DNA from 3 places in the Ruegeria sp. CK3 genome. Region 2 is predicted to be linked to each of the others. Evidence: riboswitches for the same ligand, from Rfam matches in the RefSeq annotation. Region 2 holds a riboswitch; each other region holds the start of a gene.

Region 1 (5,850 bases), 160 kb from region 2:
TCCGCAGGCTACGGAAATCCGCGTAGATTCGCCCATCCTCGTAGCGCGCGTCGATCAAGGCGTTTACGCCAATCGCCGGCTCGGCCGAGCTTTCCACGATCCCGATCTTTCCAGAGCCATCCTGGCTGATGGAACCGGTGGCCTCGTACATCGTCCAGTCATCCATGGCATTGCGTCGCCACATACTCGGCCCCCAGAACACATTGTCGTTCTGAGCCTGAATTTCGAGCACCCATTCCGACTGGTTAAATCGTGGAGCATCGCCGGTAGCCGAATTCGACGGCGAAACTGTAGTCTGGCTGGCCGTCCAAACACCGCGCAGATCAGGCGTGGTTTCGGCAGCAGCGGCAGTACCAAGGGCTAAGCTCGTGGCCAGAGCGGCTGCTCCGGCAGTCATAAATCTGGTCATGGTCTCTTTCTCCCTGAAATCGGTGCTATCTCTGGCTGTGTTCAACAGATTGGTAGGAGTGCGACGGGTTACAACTTTCCTGAAGGAACCTTCATCAAGCGTTCATGCTGTGTTTGATCGTGCTGCCCGCTTTCCGCTCTATACATCCGGCGCCTCACTCGGTAAGGAGAGCCCTTCGACGATCATCCGCGTATAAGACGCTCTGAGGGTGACCGCAGCATCCCAATGAGCCGAGCCATGAAACAAACACTTCAAGACGCCCTTGATCGCAAAGGGTATGACACGCTGACCCCTGTCCAAACCGCCGTATCCGCGCCCGACCTGCAAGGGCGTGACATGTTGGTTTCGGCGCAGACCGGATCGGGCAAAACCATTGGCTTCGGCCTTGCCATCGCCCCGACCGTTCTGGGCGACGTGGATGTCTTCGATAAGGCGGGCGCGCCTTTGGCACTGGTCATCGCACCAACGCGCGAATTGGCGATGCAGGTCAAACGCGAACTGGCGTGGCTCTATTCGGATGCAGGCGCGTTCATCGCGTCCTGTGTCGGCGGCATGGATATGCGAGACGAGCGGCGGGCGTTGGCGCGCGGCGCGCATATCGTGGTCGCAACGCCGGGCCGCCTGCGCGACCATATCATGCGCGAGTCGATTGACCTGACCGCTGTGCGCGCAGTGGTTCTGGATGAAGCCGACGAAATGCTCGACCTGGGCTTCCGCGAAGATCTTGAGTTCATTCTGGAACAGACGCCCTCCGAACGTCAGACACTGCTGTTTTCCGCTACAGTTCCTCGCGCCATCGCATCCCTCGCCGCCCGCTATCAGCGCGATGCCGAGCGTGTCAGCACCGTCAGCGAGCGCACGCAACATGCCGATATCGAATACCGCGCAATGAATGTGGCCCCGCGAGATGGCGAGAATGCAATAATCAACGTGCTGCGCTTCTATGAGGCCCCCAACGCCATCATCTTCTGCAACACCCGCGCCATGGTCAGCCGCCTTACGGCGCGGCTGTCGAATCGTGGCTTCTCGGTCGTGGCCCTGTCCGGAGAGCTGACGCAAAGCGAACGTTCGAATGCGCTGCAAGCCATGCGCGACGGACGCGCCCGCGTCTGTGTTGCGACCGATGTGGCCGCGCGCGGCATCGACCTGCCGAACCTTGATCTGGTGATCCACGCGGAACTGCCGAACAGCCATGAAACGCTGTTGCACCGCTCGGGTCGAACCGGACGCGCCGGGCGGAAGGGCGTCAGCGCGCTGATCGTGCCGCCTGCATCGTTCAAAAAGGCGCAGCGCCTGCTGAAATTCGCCAAGCTGACCGCCGATTGGGGGTCTGCGCCCTCAGCCGATGAGGTTCAGGCGCAGGACATGCAGCGGATGTTCAGCTCGGACGACTGGACCGTGGATGTGACCGAGGGCGAAAGTGCTCTGGTTGATGATCTGGTCTCGCGCTTTTCACCGCAGCAACTGGCGGCGGCCTATCTGCGTCAATACGGGCGCAAGCACTCCGCCCCCGAAGAGCTGAGCGACGCACAAGATACCGCGCCAAAGCCGAACGTTCCCTTCGGCCCAAGCGTGTGGTTTTCGTTGTCGGAGGGACACAACGAAAACGCCTCGCCTCGCTATTTGCTGCCCATGTTGTGCAAGGCGGGCAAGATTACCAAAGACGATATCGGCGCGATCCGCATTGCTGACACCGAAAGCTACATCGAGATTCGCGAAAGCAGCGTTGAAGGCTTCCTGAAGGCCATCGGCCCCGAGATGACGGTCGAAGGCACCAAGACCCTGGTGCAACTGGACGCGCCGCCTGCCCTTGCCGGTGGTGGCCGCAAAGGTCCCAAGCGCGACTTCAAAGGCAAGAAGCGCCCCGAACGTGCTGAACGTCCGGCCCGCGCGGCTGAGCCACAGCCCGCAAAACCGCGCCGCAAACCTGCCGAGAAACCCAAGCCCGAAACGCGGCCCAAACGGGATGAGGCCCCCTCGGGCGATCAGGACAAGAAACATGCGCGCCGTCCGAAGGGCCCGCCTCCGCCCAAAGGCAAGCCAAGCAGCAAGAAAAACCGCGCGCGGGCGACTGCGATGAAGGGTGGCAACGCGATGCCCAAGCGGAAAAAGTAGGCCGCTTTAGCGCACGTGACTGGTTGTGCAAGCGAAGAAATTTATTTTCCTCGCCGCACCATATATTGACAACACGCCACCACCAACCCCAATATGGTGTTGCTTCGGTTCTTTCGATTCCTGTTGAAAGCTAAGAGGGAAACCGGTGAAAAACCGGCGCTGCCCCCGCAACTGTAAGCGGATAGTTCGGCTGAATACGCCACTGAAAGCGTGCTTTTGGGAAGGCCAGTCCGAACGTCAATCCGCGAGCCAGGAGACCTGCCGCAAGCAAAGAAAGAGAACCGCGAACGGAGGGTTCGGGGGCGTGTTCAGGGTTCATTTTGCCCGCAGCGTCCTCGGCATTCATTAAAAGGACAGAGGACGACATGAGCATTACCGTATATTCCAAACCCGCATGCGTACAATGCACCGCCACCACCCGCGCGCTGGATGCAAAAGGCATCACCTATGACGTCATCGACCTGACCCAAGATGACAGCGCCATGACCCATGTGACCGAGCTGGGCTATCGTCAGGCCCCTGTCGTTGTGGCGGGCAGTGATCACTGGTCGGGTTTCCGCCCGGACATGATCGCCCAACTGGCCTGACCCATGGCCGCGCCGATCCCGGCGCTGGTCTATTTCTCATCGAAATCCGGAAACACCCACCGCTTTGTCTCGCGGCTGGGCCTGACTTCTTTCCGCATTCCGAGCGGGATGGACCCGCTGCCTGACCCCGCACACCCCTATGTGCTGATCAGCCCCACCTATGCCGATGGCGAAGGGCGCCGGGCGGTTCCGAAACAGGTGATCCGGTTTCTGAACGACCCGGACAGACGCACCGGGATCGTTGGGGTGATCGGCACAGGCAACCGCAATTTCGGTGCGACCTACGCTTTGTCCGGTCGCATCATCGCCCAGAAATGCAACGTACCGCTGCTCTCCACGTTTGAGCTGGCCGGCACAGAGACCGACATCGCCCGCGTCCGCGCCGGGCTGGAAAAACTAGGGAGAAACCTATGCTCGACAGCAGCGTAAACGAGCAGGACTATCACGCATTGAACGCGATGCTGAACCTCTACGATGGTGAGGGTAAGATCCGCTTCGATGCCGACCGTATGGCCGCGCGGCAGTATTTCCTGCAGCACGTCAACCAGAACACCGTGTTCTTCCACTCGCTGGATGAAAAGCTCGGGTATTTGGTGTCCGAAGGCTACTACGAAGAGGCCGTTCTGGACCAGTATTCCAAGAACTTCATGCGCAAGATCTGGGATGCGGCCTATGCCAAGAAATTTCGGTTCCCGACCTTTCTAGGCGCATTTAAGTATTACACCTCATACACGCTGAAAACCCGTGACGGGCAGCGGTTCCTGGAACGCTATGAGGACCGCGTCGTCATGACCGCGTTGGCGCTGGCGCGCGGCGATGAGGCGCTGGCCCTGTCCTTCATGGAGGAAATCCTCGACGGTCGCTTCCAACCCGCCACGCCTACCTTCCTGAACGCGGGCAAAGCCTCACGCGGCGAGCTGATCTCGTGCTTCCTGCTGCGGCTTGAGGACAACATGGAGAGCATCGGGCGCGGCATCAACTCGGCCCTGCAACTGTCTAAGCGCGGCGGAGGTGTGGCGCTGCTGCTGACCAACATCCGCGAGCACGGCGCGCCGATTAAGGGCATTGAGAACCAATCCTCGGGCGTGATCCCGGTGATGAAACTGCTGGAGGACAGCTTCTCCTACGCCAATCAGCTTGGCGCGCGGCAAGGTGCGGGTGCGGTGTATCTGAACGCGCACCACCCGGACATCATGCGCTTCCTCGACACCAAGCGCGAAAACGCGGATGAGAAGATCCGTATCAAAACGCTGAGCCTTGGCGTGGTGATCCCTGACATCACTTTCGAGCTGGCGAAGAAAAACGCCGATATGTATCTGTTCTCGCCCCATGACGTGGAAAAGGTCTATGGCGTGCCGTTCTCGGAAATCTCGGTGACCGAGAAATATCACGAGATGGTCGATGACAAGCGCATCCGGAAATCCAAGGTCAATGCGCGTGAATTCTTCCAGACCATTGCCGAGATCCAGTTCGAATCCGGCTATCCCTACGTGATGTTCGAAGACACGGTGAACCGGATGAACCCCATTGCGGGCCGGATCAACATGTCAAACCTGTGCTCCGAGATTTTGCAGGTCAATGAGGCGTCGGAATTCAACAATGACCTCAGCTATGCGCATCTAGGCACGGATATCTCTTGCAACCTCGGCTCGCTGAACATTGCCAAGACGATGGATGGCGGTGATCTGGGCCGTACTGTCGGCGCTGCGATCCGCGCGCTGACGGCGGTGTCCGAAATGTCAGCAATCGACTCGGTGCCGTCGGTGCGTCGAGGCAATGATGAAAGCCACGCAATTGGTCTGGGGCAGATGAACCTGCACGGGTTCCTTGCCCGCGAACATATCCACTATGGCTCGCCTGAGGGGGTCGAGTTCACATCCGTGTACTTCGCAACCGTGGCGTATCACGCGATCCGCACCTCTTGCGATCTGGCGCAGGAACGCAACGCATCATTCAAGGGGTTCGAGAACTCCGACTACGCCTCGGGCACCTTTTTCGACAAATACACCACCCGTGACTGGCTGCCCGAAAGCGAGCGGGTGAAGGCTCTGTTCGATGGCATGACCCTGCCCACAAGCGACGACTGGGCAGCGTTGAAGGCAGATGTGATGAAACACGGCCTTTATAACCGCAACCTTCAGGCGGTGCCGCCGACCGGCTCGATCAGCTATATCAACAATTCGACCTCTTCGATCCATCCCATCGTCTCGAAGATCGAAATCCGTAAAGAGGGCAAGATCGGCCGCGTCTACTATCCGGCGGCTTTCATGAACAATGACAACCTCGAATACTACCGCGACGCCTATGAGATCGGCCCCGAGGCGCTGATCGACACATATGCCGCGGCCACCGAGCATGTGGATCAGGGCCTGTCTCTGACCCTGTTCTTCCCGGCCGAAGCCACGACCCGCGACATCAACCGCGCGCAGATCTACGCGTGGAAGAAAGGCATCAAAACCATTTATTACGTGCGTCTGCGCCAGGAGGCCCTTGAAGGGACCGAGGTGCAGGGCTGCGTATCCTGCTCGCTGTAAGGGGCCACTAACATGAAAGACATGATCCAAACCAAGATCCCCCGCGCCATCAACTGGAACCGGCTGGAGGATGACAAAGACCTTGAGGTCTGGAACCGCCTGACGGTCAACTTCTGGCTACCAGAGAAGGTACCGCTGTCCAACGACATCCAAAGCTGGGCCACGCTGACGGATCACGAAAAGCAGCTGACCATCCGCGTCTTCA
Region 2 (5,850 bases):
GTTCGGCGAAGACTCCGGCCTGCACTTTCTTATGGGCGATATCGTCACTCTGGACGGAGACCCTTGGGACTTCTGCACGCGCAGTTTGTTGAGGGCGGCGCTGGAGCGGCTGCACAAGGTCTCAGGAGCAAATTTGCTGGCTGCGTTCGAGCATGAGTTCCAGCTGAAAGATCCGCCAACTCAGGCCAACGAAGCCTATGGCCATCGGGGTTTTGGCCTGCAGCGTGATCTGTGCGAGACCTTGATCAACGCGATTTCTCAGGTCGGTCTGAAGCCGGATTCGATCATGAAGGAATATGGGCCAAACCAATATGAGGTCGTCATCGGCCCCGAGCTGGGTGTTCGCGCAGCGGACGCAGCCATAATGGTGCGCGAACTGACGTATGCGACTGCGCAGGCCTATGGCGAGCGGGCTACCTATACCCCTATTCGAGATGTCGCGAGCGTTGGGAATGGGGTCCATATCCATATGAGCTTTGTGGATGATCATGGCGCGCCGCTGACCTACGCCGATGACGGGCCCTGCGGCATGTCGGACCTGACAAGTGCCTTCGCCGCCGGAGTGTTGAAATATCTGGATGCGATCCTGGCTCTGACAGCGCCTTCGGTGATCTCGTATGAACGCCTGACACCGCATCGATGGTCTGCGGCTTTCAACAATCTGGGTTTTCGCGACCGCGAGGCTTCCTTTCGGATTTGCCCGGTGACCGCAAAAGACCCAGCCTCGATCGCCGGGCAGTTCAACATCGAATACCGTGCGGCGGATGCTGCAGCTTCGCCTCATCTGGCGCTTGCGGCGGTTGTCATGGCCGGGACGCAGGGGATCGAAGAGGGGCTACCCGCGCCCGTTCCAACCGAAGAGGATCTTTCGCTGTTGGACGTCGCAGAACTGAACCAAAGGGGGCTGGTGCGCTTGCCTCAGACTTTGGAAGTTGCGCTCGACCGGTTCGTTTCCAACCCGGTTGTGACCGGCTGGTTCCCCGCAGGCTTTGCCGAGGTGTACCAAGCTCACAAGCAATCCGAGATCGCGACAACCGAACATCTGGACACAGACGCACGCTGCCGATTGTACGAAGAAACATATTGACCTGAGCGGTTCGTCTTGCCGAAGCTTGCCCAATGCGACCTCTGGGGCGTCGTTTGGGTAATCTCGCGCCGTATGACGCGTGCAAGCTGTTTAGCTAAGGATAGGGATGGATCATGAGCCGTTCAGAAACCGATGCTATCTTGAATGTGCATAGGCTGGCTTTTGGCGAAGCGGAAGGTGAAGAAATCGCTCAACTCGCCGAAGATCTCCTTGAGCATCCGGAAACGATTTCAATCAGCGTAAGGCGCAAGGGGCAGATCGCGGGCAATGTCATGTTCACCCCGTTTGTCTTCCAGGGTCACCCGGACGTTAAATGCTATCTTCTTGCGCCCTGCGGTGTCTCCCCCGAGTATCAAGGCCTAGGAGTTGGCAGAGAGATGATGGAGACCGGCATCATGCACTTGAGGTCCATTGGAACAGACGCTGTCTTCGTGTTGGGCGTGCCGACTTTCTACCCCTTGTTCGGGTTTGTCCCGACTGACAAAGAGATACCATATCCTGACCTTCTGACGATCCCCGAGGCATGGATGACGCTTGAGCTCACTGCAGGATCGGTTGAAAAACTGGGGGGAAAAACACTTGCGATTGCGCCCTTCATGCACGCGCATCTCTGGGACACATCACAACACGAGTGAATTTAGTTTTTTGTTCTTGCCTCAAACCGCAGCCCTGTTTCAGGTCTCCATTTTTGCTGGCCATGTCTGTTTTGTTTCTGGAAATGTCGCAAGGCTTTCAGCCGCGAATCCTTCCCCGAGTAGGTTGCGCATGTGAGGTGCTGCTGTCTGATTCTCAGGCGGCAGAGAATTGGGAAGCCGGTGCAATTCCGGCGCTGCCCCCGCAACGGTAAGAAAGGTCAGGTTCGACAGGTGACCACTGGGAGGAGGATCCCGGGAAGGTGTCGAAACCGGGCGTAAGCCCCTTTCAAGTCCGGAAACCAGCCTTGCATATATGTCAAACTGCGGGTGGCGGTGGGGGCACAAGTTTCGGACGTGATCCTCGCACGGCTCCGGACTGGCCTCTTATGTCATCTGCCCAAGCTGAGCCGCAGGGCGCGGCAGGAGAGCCAGAAGTGAGCAACGTTCAAAGCCTGTTGGCGCGTCGAAACCCGGCCTATGCCCTTGAGCAGGCGTTCTATACCGATCCAGATGTCTTTCAGGCGGATCTTGAGGCCATCCACTACCGCAACTGGCTATTTGCCATTCCGGCATGTGAACTGGTGAAAACAGGCGACTATGTGACCTACACTGTAGGCGCATACCGCGTGATCATTGTGCGCGGCGCGGACAACCAGATCCGGGCCTTCCACAATACCTGCCGCCATCGCGGGTCAATCATCTGCAAAGCGGCCAAGGGGAACTCGCCCAAACTGGTCTGCCCCTATCACCAGTGGACCTATGAGCTTGACGGCTCATTGCTGTGGGCGCGTGATATGGGGCCTGATTTCGACCCCAAACAACACGGGCTGAAAACCGTTCACTGCCGTGAACTGGCCGGGCTGGTCTATATCTGTCTTGCGGATGAAGCGCCCGATTTCGACACTTTCGCCAATAGAGCACGGCCCTATCTGGAGCCGCATGATCTAAGCAACGCCAAGGTCGCCTTTGAAAGCACGATCATCGAAAAGGGTAACTGGAAGTTGGTTTGGGAAAACAACCGTGAGTGCTATCACTGCGGTGGCAATCACCCTTCGCTGTGCCGGACCTTCCCTGATGATCCCTCGGTAACCGGTATCGAAGGGGGTGAAACCCCGGCCTTCATGCAAACTCACTTCGACCGTTGCGAGGCTGCGGGAATGCCGTCGCAGTTCTATCTGCATGATGACGGGCAATACCGCCTGGCGCGCATGCCGCTGAAGGAAGGGGCGGAAAGCTACACTCTGGACGGTAAATCCGCGGTGCGTCGCTTTCTTGGCCGTTCGCCCTTTGCGGATGCGGGGACGTTGCTGAAGTTCCACTATCCCAGCACGTGGAACCACTTCCTGGCCGATCATTCGATTGTTTTCCGGATCACGCCGGTCAGCCCGACCGAGACCGAAGTCACCACGAAGTGGCTGGTCAACAAGGATGCGGTCGAAGGGGTCGACTATGATGTCAAGCGCCTGACCGAGGTCTGGATGGCCACCAATGACGAAGATCGCCGCGTGGTGGAAGACAACCAGATGGGCATCAACAGCCCCGCCTATGTGCCGGGACCGTATTCGGGGATCCAGGAATCCGGTGTTCTGCAATTCACCGATTGGTATTGCAGTGCCCTGGCGCGCCACCTTGCACCTGACACGATGGCGGCGGAGTGACGGAGATGAAAGATCTGAACGCTGTTGCCTCGATCTGGCAAGATAGTGAGACGCTGGAATGCGTCTCGGTCGTGCCCGAGACGCCAAACACTGCCAGCTTTACTTTCCGCGCTCCTTCCGGGGCCTTGTTTGCCTACCATCCCGGTCAATTCCTGACGCTCGAGATCCCGGCGCCGGGGCAGCCGAGAGGCGTTGTGCATCGGACCTATACGATCTCGTCATCCCCATCGCGTCCACGGTCCATTACGATCACGGCCAAGGCGCAACCGGACAGCATCGGCACGCGCTGGATGCTGGACAATCTGCAGCCGGGTATGCGGATGCGGGCGATTGGCCCAGCCGGTCTGTTCACCAATGCTGAAAGCACAGCGCCCAAGTATCTGTTCATCTCGGCGGGGTCGGGCGTCACTCCGATGATGTCGATGACGACCTGCATGTGGGACGAAGGTCGCGATCTGGATGTCGTCTTTATAAACTGCGCCAAACGTCCGTCCGAGATCATCTTCCGCCAACGGTTGGAACAGATGGCAAGCCGGACGCCGGGTCTGGATCTGAAGTTCGTTGTAGAGGAAGCGGATCGCTACAGCCCCTGGACCGGCTACCAGGGTCAGTTCAACCAGCTGATGCTGGGCCTGATGGCCCCAGACTATCTGGACCGTGAGGTCTATTGCTGCGGTCCTGAGCCGTTCATGCAAGCAGTCCGGGACGCTCTGTCGGGTCTGGGCTTTGACATGGAGAACTATCATCAGGAAAGCTTTGGAGCCCCGGTTGAGACCGAAGCAGATCAGCCTGATCTGGATGATGTCATACCCGACGATGACAGCGCCGCTGAAATCGTGTTTGCGACCTCGTGTGTCACCGCCAAAGTTGCCGAGACGGATACGGTTCTGGCCGCTGCACGCGCGGTCGGGTTGAACATTGCCTCAGGCTGTACGTTTGGCGTTTGCGGCACCTGCAAGGTCAAAAAGTCCTCGGGTGAGGTTCACATGGTCCACAACGGCGGTATCTCCGAGGATGACATAGCGGCAGGCTACATTCTGGCGTGCTGTTCAAACCCGATCGGCAAGGTCGAAGTTGAGGTGTAAACGGGAAGTCTCAGGCTGAAACTGCGGGGCGGCTACGGCCACCTGCGGTTCCAATTTTAAAATATTAGTATTGATCTCAGATACTTGCCGCCTCTATACGCGCTTCGGAAAGTTTGGGTGGCACAGGTTTGCTCACGGATAGTTGATTCTATTCGGCAACATTCACGTGATTGCTCAAATTCTGTCTCTTTTCCGCCGGAATCTCCCCTGATAAAGCGGATTGAGTACTGGGTGGGGTGTTGATAAGTGCGAGCAGGTATATGAGAGCCGGATATAACGGTCGTGTAGCCATTTCATGGAATCAAACCGAGCTTGACGGGCTTGAGGCGGCGCCTTTGGCCTTTTTGGCGGTCGGGTCCGCTTGGTCCTGGCGAGGTCAGGCTCTGGTGTTGGGCGAAGTGGCAGAGCAAAATCTTGAACAACTGGGACATATGGGTGCGACTGCTGTGCGCACCCGCGACGCGTTCTTGGCCCCGCAAGAGGTCTCGGGAGAGTATTGCGGTACGGTCACATTGACCAATGGGGCGCAACGCTTTTCGGCAGACTTGGTTATCACCGATGACGAACAATGGCCGACGCTGGTGTTCAACACTGGCTGTCCGCCTCGGGATCAGGATTTCTGGATCAGCGAAGTAACGCATGCCGGTGCCGACCTGCAGAGCGTACCGCAGCCGACCGCAAAGGTGGTGGCCTTTCCGGGAAAATCCGCGCCGGGTTTCTTTTCATAGGTTTGGTTACCTAGCTGGCGTCGAACCCGTTGGCCTAAAAACCCTCCAAGAAATTTGAGCAGGGCAGTTGGGACGTGTTGACTCTGACAGTTCTGCGGATATAAGCGCGGCTTCATTGGTGTTGGTGGCCCCCGCAAGGGGATGCCTGTCATGGGGGAAACCTCAAGAGGACAACGCCCTTTATAACCCGGCACCACGCCTGGTCTGAACTGGAACTGCCCGGTCCGAGCGGAGACGCTATTTCGGCCCGCAAAGTAGGAACCGGTTTTCGGATCAAGCCGAAATGCCACTTTAAAGGAGATCAGCCGTGACCAAACGCACGTCTGCCAAGTACAAAATCGACCGCCGGATGGGTGAAAACATCTGGGGTCGTCCGAAATCCCCGGTCAACCGTCGTGAATATGGCCCCGGCCAGCACGGCCAGCGCCGCAAGGGCAAACTGTCGGACTTCGGTCTGCAGCTGCGCGCCAAGCAGAAGCTGAAAGGCTACTATGGCGACCTGACCGAGAAGCAGTTCCGACGCATCTACGCCGAAGCTGAGCGTGTAAAAGGCGACACCGGTGAAAACCTGATCGGTCTGCTGGAGCGCCGTCTGGACGCCGTTGTCTACCGCGCCAAGTTCGTACCGACCGTTTTTGCTGCACGTCAGTTCGTGAA
Region 3 (5,850 bases), on a different contig from region 2:
ATGACTTCTCAGATACTGAACCGTGAGAGCATCTTTTCGGCGGAAAAAGAGCTGGGGAGCTGGCTTGAACGTCGGCAAAACCTGGCATGAAAGCCCAGCTAGTCAGACCGTGAGGATTTGAACAGGTAGAGGAATACAAACAGCGACCCGATCGAGGTTGTGACGATCCCCACCGGCAGCTCCTGCGGGGCCAGAAGTAGCCGGGACAGAATGTCTGATAGTGTCAGCAGGATGGCCCCGACGACGGCGGATGTGATCAAGAGATTGCGGTGGAGCGTTCCGGCGATGCCTCGGGCGATATGCGGAACCATCAGGCCAACAAACCCGATCACGCCTGCCACCGATACAAAGCTGGCAGTGGCCAAGGCCGCGACCAGAAACATCCGGAATCGCAGGCCTTGTACTGGAATGCCCAGCGTCGAGGCCGTGAAATCCCCCGTCAGAAGCGCGTCGAGCCAGCGGCTGCGATAGAGGGAATAGCCTAGGATCAGGGTCAGCCCTAGCACGACAAGTGGAAAGGTCTCCCACCGGGCCAGACCAAGGCCGCCTAGCATCCAGAAAATGACGGAATGCGCGGCGCGGCTGTCGCCCGCGAAAATCAGATAGTTGGTGATGGCCGAAAACAGGAAAGATACAGCCAGGCCTGCAAGGATCAGCTTTTCCGGAGCGCTGGTGCGCAGGCTTTGAACCAGGGCCAGAACAATGCCGGAAGCGATCAGGCCTCCGCAAAAGGCCGCAAGTGGCAGGGTCCAGATGCCCAGAACATCGCCTGTCACAGTGATGACCAGAACGGCACCTGCAGCGGCCCCGGACGAGAGGCCAAACAAAAACGGGTCAGCCAGATCATTGCGCGTTGTCGTCTGTAAAACGACCCCGACAACACCCAGCCCGGCCCCAATCACAGCCGCAAACAACGCGCGGGGCAGGCGCAGGTCAAAGACGATCCGGTGCAGAGGGGACATGTCGCCCTCAGTCACGCCAGTACCCAGCCCAATCGCGGTGAAAACCTCGGCCAAGGGGATCGGGGTGGTGCCGTAGATCGTCGACAGCAGCAAAAGGGCGGTCAGAATGACCGCCCCCAGCAGGACCGCTTGGCCCGTTTTCGTCATCTCAACTGTTTCCCCGGTGCATCGCCGTTGCCATCTTCTCGATCGCTTCGATGTTTGCCGGTCCCGGTGTCAGCTCTTCGTAACGCAGGCCGATCCAGCGCTCGTTCTTGACTGCATCGGTCTGCGACATCACCGGGTGTTCCTGCAGGAACTTGAAGGTATCCGCCGCGCCGTTGCCGGTTTGATAGTCCAGCAGGACAAGGAATTCGGGGTTCGAGGCGGCGACAGCCTCCCACGAGGTGCGGCCCCAGCTAGTGTCCATGTCATGGGTAACGTTGACGCCGCCAGCCGCTGCGATCATCGCGTCGGGAATGGCATATTTGCCTGCGGTAAAGGGCGCATCGGCCGGGCTGTCCAGCAGGAAGACACGGGGTTTTTCCAGATCGGCGGTTTTGGCTTCGATTGCGGCCAGTTGGTCTTTCCAGCCCGAGACCAGCGCGTTCGCCTTGTCTTCGACCTGCATGACAGTGCCCAGACGCAGTACGTCATCAAACAGCAGGTCCATGCTGGCTTCGGGGCGGTCTTTGTTCAGGTGGATGCAGCTTTCGGTCAGCACCATGGTCTTGATGCCAAAGGGCTCTAGCGTGTCTGGGGTTACATCACCTCCGGGCTTCATGCCGTAATACCAACCGGCGAAGAACATGTCGGGTTCAACCGCGACGAGGTTCTCGACCGTCGGGTATTTCGGAGCGAGTTCGGGAATGTCACCGCGTTGCGCGTCGAAATCGGGGCTGGTCTTGTACCAGCCAGTGATGCCAGTCAGACCAACGATGCTGTCCTGAAGACCCAGTGCAAAGGCCATGTCGGTCATGTTCATGTCATGAACTACGATCCGCTCGGGCTTGGTGTCGAACACCAAAGGTTCACCGCAATTGTCGACGGTGATCTCTTGCGCGGCAGCGCTGCCCGCCAGTGCGCTTAGTACCGCAGCGGACAAAAGTTTCAGTTTCATCAATCTCTCCTGTTAAGATGAAAGCTTTCGTTTTCGGATGTCCAGCGCGGGGATCACGCGTCCTTCGTGCTGGAAACACAAATAGTCAACACCAAAAGTCTCGCGCACGCGGTCTGGCGTAAGAACCTCGGCGACCGGGCCGAAGGCCGTAAGCTGTGCGTTCTTCATCAGGGCGACGTGGCTGGCGAATTCGGGGATCATGACCAGATCGTGGACGATCATCACAACCGTCACACCCAACTCGGCCACCAGAGACAGCATGTGCCCCTTGGCATCCGGGTCCAGATGGTTGGTCGGTTCGTCCAAAAACAGCAGCGAGGGGTTCTGCGCCAAAGCCCGTGCGATATGGGCGCGCTGACGCTCTCCGCCGGACAGTTTTGCCATCTGTTTACCAGCCAGATGGGACAGTTCGGTGGTGTCTAATACGCGCTGCAGGTCCGTTTTAAGAGCTTCGGCGGATTTGTCGGCCCTGATCGGGATTTGTCCAAGGGCCACATAATCGCGCAGTTGCAGCCGCCCGTCGGGTATTTCCTGCTGGCCGACAACGGCAATCCGTCTGGCCCGTTCCAGCGACGACAGTTTCCGCAGGCTTTGCCCCTGAATGCGCACATCCCCCAGCGCCAGCTTTGCGACCCCGCACAAGAGGTTGAGCAGCGTCGTCTTGCCGGCTCCGTTCGGGCCAGCAACGGCCAATATCGCGCCTTCCTCAAGCGTGAACGAGGTGTCGCGCAGCAGAACATCGCCGTTCAGGGCGTAGTATTCTAGGTTTTCAGCGACCAGAAAGCTCATGCCGTGTCCTCCGATAGCAGGCAGGGCATGCGCGACAGGGTTTTGGTATAGAGCGCCAAGGGACGGGTAGAGGCGCTGGTCCAGCCATCCTCGCTGTCGCGGAATTGATGGGCGAACTCAGCCAAAGCGCTCAGATCGGCAGGGGATTGAATATCGCCAAACAGATATTGCGCCTTGCCCTTGGCCTGCAGCCCGACCGTCATCGGGCGGTCGCACCCGGCCATACATTCGATCAGACGTGTCGAGAACCCCTCGGGCAGCTGGCCGTCCAACGCTTCTTTCGCCTCATGCGCAGGGATCGGCCCTTTGCACGTGCCGCATATCAGGACGAAATGATCAGCCACGGCACGGGTGGCCGACTTGAACAAAAGCCAAGTGAAGGCAAAAGCCATGAATTGCATCAGCACGCAGATGTGCCATCGAGCCTCCTTCCGGGACACCCCGCCCCGGGTTGGTTAATCTGTGATGGCAGGTCTCCTGACTTGCGGGTCGTTGCTCGGCCAACCTTCCCGACCTTAGGGGCCAGTGGTTCTGTGGCGTCGCTCTCCGCTTACAGTTGCGGGGGCAGTCACGGCATTGGCCTTTGGGCCGCACCGTATTCCCATTTTCATCCCTCAGGCACAGACCGTAGGGAACCATCCAGAGCAGCTAGTCTGCTCGCGCTCCTCTTGTCAAGCGCCGGAATCGCGCTAATGGACCACGCGCAGGGTTGGCCTGCGGGCGGGTTGGCCCGGTCGGACGACACTTGTTGGGAACTGGCTGGCCAAGGTCAAACCGGCCTGTATCAGGTGCGCGTCCGGGTAGCCTCCGGTCAATTCGTTCAAGGCATCGCGCGCTGCTGGAGTTTCGTCGCGGCGCATGTGATGCAGCATCCGGAGCAGGGCGTGCTCCTCACATGTCAGTTCGTGCCGTTTTTCAACACAAAGCGGGTCGTTGAAGACCAGACCCAAAGGGCGGGTGCGTAGCGTGGCCTTGATGATTTTGAAGACCAGATGTGCCAGAACCAGCTCCTGATCACGCCCCCAGCGTTCGGTTGCGACCGTGAAAGCATGTTGCCAAGCCTGCGTTTCCGGCTCGGTGAAGCTAAGGATGAAGTGCCGAATGACAGGCAGCAAACCGCGTTCGAAACCGTCAAAATCGGTGAATGGCAATGTGTGGTTGGATGCCGAGTGTTTCATGCGCGTTCCCTTTTGGGTTTGAGGGTTTTCGCAACCAATGGGTGGACGTTTAACGGAAGTGTGTTGGGATCAACCGGCGTTTCAGGGCGCGGCGATGCGGCGCGAGCTGGAAAAGTGAGATCAGCCTCGATCGCCTGCCTCAGTTTTGGTTTCAATGCGCAGCCATAGCGGCTGGCAACGGCGTCCATGGCCAACAGGTCGGCGAGGGATTTTCGCATGTCAGGTTATCTTTCGGTCGCAAAATTGGGACCGGGCGATGATTCCAACGGAATCTGACTGGGTCAGCCGTTAACTGACAAAAACAGTCAGAAAATACAAGCGCGAAAGTCTTAATGAAGTCAGTAGTCGGCAACCAACAGGAAATCCGGGGCTGTGTCTTCTTCTATTGTTGCAAAGCGGGGGATCGGGTCTTCGAATACGTTGTCCGTCCGGTCGTCATTCACGGTTGAGACTTCGCCAATCAAACAATCCGCACCTTCCGCCCAAAAGGCGTGCCAGACGCCGGGCATCAAGGTCACGCTCTGACCTGGCTTCAGGCGCAGATGCTCTCCGGGCTGTATGGTGACAGGGCAGGCATCGCTTGGAACGGTGACCGCGTTATCGCGGTCGATACCGCCATCGGGGTCCGACGCATAGATTTCCATAACTAGATCGCCGCCCCCACGGTTGATGATGTCCTCGGCTTTGACGATATGGCGATGCATCGGCGATAGCTGTTTGTCGCGAGAGATCAGCAGTTTTTCGGCATAGAGCATACCGCGCCCCCGGCTCAGATCGCTGACGTTACCGTTGCGCAGGGTGAACAGAAACAACCCAAGTTCATCAAACTTGCCTTGACCGTAGTCGGTGATATCCCAACCTAGCCCATGGGCACGAATACTGTCCGCCTGGGCGCTGCGCATCTGGTCAGGTGTCCAATCTGCGAAAGGCGGCAGAACGGCACCAAATGAACTAATGAATGCCTGGGCTTCGGTCTTGATACGGTTGATTTCGGATCGTTTCATCTTGGACTCTTCGTAGGGCTATAATTCATGCGACCAGGGCGGATTTGCTCCGGCGCGCGAGACGGTGACGGCAGCCACCTCTGCGCCCAAGGTTAAAGCGTCACGTAGCGCATCCGGGGACAGTGCTTTCAAGCCGGACTTTGTCAGCTGGCCAGCCTGTTCCAGCGAGGCCAGAACCCCTGCATTGAACGTGTCCCCCGCGCCAACCGTATCCACAACTTGCACCGGTTTGACAGGGACTGAAACCACCGTGCCGTTGGCCAGATACCCTGAGGCGCCCTCACTTCCACGGGTGACGATGACGGCAGAGGGGCCTGCTTGAAGTAGCAAAGGGACTTTCTGATCATGGCTTTCCGGGCCGGGGATGATCCAGTCCAGATCCTCATCCGAGACTTTGACGATATCGGCCTGTTCGATCATTTGGTTCAACCGCGTGCGGTAGCGGGTTTGATCCTGTATAAAACCGGGTCGGATATTGGGGTCCAACATCACAGCACAGTTCGCGCCGTGTTGCGCCAGCATCGCTGCATAGGCATCCGCGCAGGGCTCGCAGGCAAGGCTGATGCCACCAAAATAAAGCGCTGAAACCGCGGTGAGTTGACGCGGCATATCCTCGGCCCGTAGCATCCGACCCGCAGTGTTTTCATCGACAAACGTGTATGTGGCGTGACCGTCCTTCAGCTGAACGAAAGCCAGCGTGGTCGGCCTGTTCGAGGCAATCACATGTGTCGTGTCCACGTGGCTGGCCCGCAGGTCACCGGTCAATTGCTGCCCGAACATGTCCGAGGACAGACCTGTCAGCAAGCCTACGGGCGCGC

What was found. A riboswitch is a leader RNA that binds a small molecule or an ion and turns the genes downstream of it on or off. The one in region 2 is predicted to bind cobalamin.
Region 1: it holds a riboswitch for cobalamin, as region 2 does, so the genes downstream of both, nrdH (glutaredoxin-like protein NrdH) here and ACR0C3_RS11705 (aromatic ring-hydroxylating oxygenase subunit alpha) in region 2, are expected to answer to the same signal.
Region 3: it holds a riboswitch for cobalamin, as region 2 does, so the genes downstream of both, ACR0C3_RS05770 (DUF1636 family protein) here and ACR0C3_RS11705 (aromatic ring-hydroxylating oxygenase subunit alpha) in region 2, are expected to answer to the same signal.

The regions. Positions count from the first base shown of each region.
Region 1 covers NZ_JBQFPV010000007.1:305,075-310,924, reverse strand. Annotated here, with positions in the region: gene ACR0C3_RS12550 (hypothetical protein) at 1-409, opposite strand, end outside; gene ACR0C3_RS12545 (DEAD/DEAH box helicase) at 647-2,524, shown strand; cobalamin riboswitch at 2,613-2,804, shown strand; gene nrdH (glutaredoxin-like protein NrdH) at 2,890-3,111, shown strand; gene nrdI (class Ib ribonucleoside-diphosphate reductase assembly flavoprotein NrdI) at 3,127-3,540, shown strand; gene nrdE (class 1b ribonucleoside-diphosphate reductase subunit alpha) at 3,522-5,645, shown strand; gene nrdF (class 1b ribonucleoside-diphosphate reductase subunit beta) at 5,658-5,850, shown strand, end outside.
Region 2 covers NZ_JBQFPV010000007.1:142,857-148,706, forward strand. Annotated here, with positions in the region: gene ACR0C3_RS11695 (type I glutamate--ammonia ligase) at 1-1,087, shown strand, start outside; gene ACR0C3_RS11700 (GNAT family N-acetyltransferase) at 1,201-1,722, shown strand; cobalamin riboswitch at 1,841-2,044, shown strand; gene ACR0C3_RS11705 (aromatic ring-hydroxylating oxygenase subunit alpha) at 2,109-3,380, shown strand; gene ACR0C3_RS11710 (FAD-binding oxidoreductase) at 3,386-4,465, shown strand; gene ACR0C3_RS11715 (hypothetical protein) at 4,726-5,193, shown strand; gene rpsD (30S ribosomal protein S4) at 5,501-5,850, shown strand, end outside.
Region 3 covers NZ_JBQFPV010000003.1:332,025-337,874, forward strand. Annotated here, with positions in the region: gene ACR0C3_RS05750 (response regulator transcription factor) at 1-90, shown strand, start outside; gene ACR0C3_RS05755 (FecCD family ABC transporter permease) at 99-1,109, opposite strand; gene ACR0C3_RS05760 (ABC transporter substrate-binding protein) at 1,111-2,061, opposite strand; gene ACR0C3_RS05765 (ABC transporter ATP-binding protein) at 2,074-2,850, opposite strand; gene ACR0C3_RS05770 (DUF1636 family protein) at 2,847-3,242, opposite strand; cobalamin riboswitch at 3,301-3,504, opposite strand; gene ACR0C3_RS05775 (hypothetical protein) at 3,540-4,028, opposite strand; gene ACR0C3_RS05780 (hypothetical protein) at 4,025-4,216, opposite strand; gene ACR0C3_RS05785 (D-lyxose/D-mannose family sugar isomerase) at 4,367-5,032, opposite strand; gene ACR0C3_RS05790 (carbohydrate kinase family protein) at 5,051-5,850, opposite strand, start outside.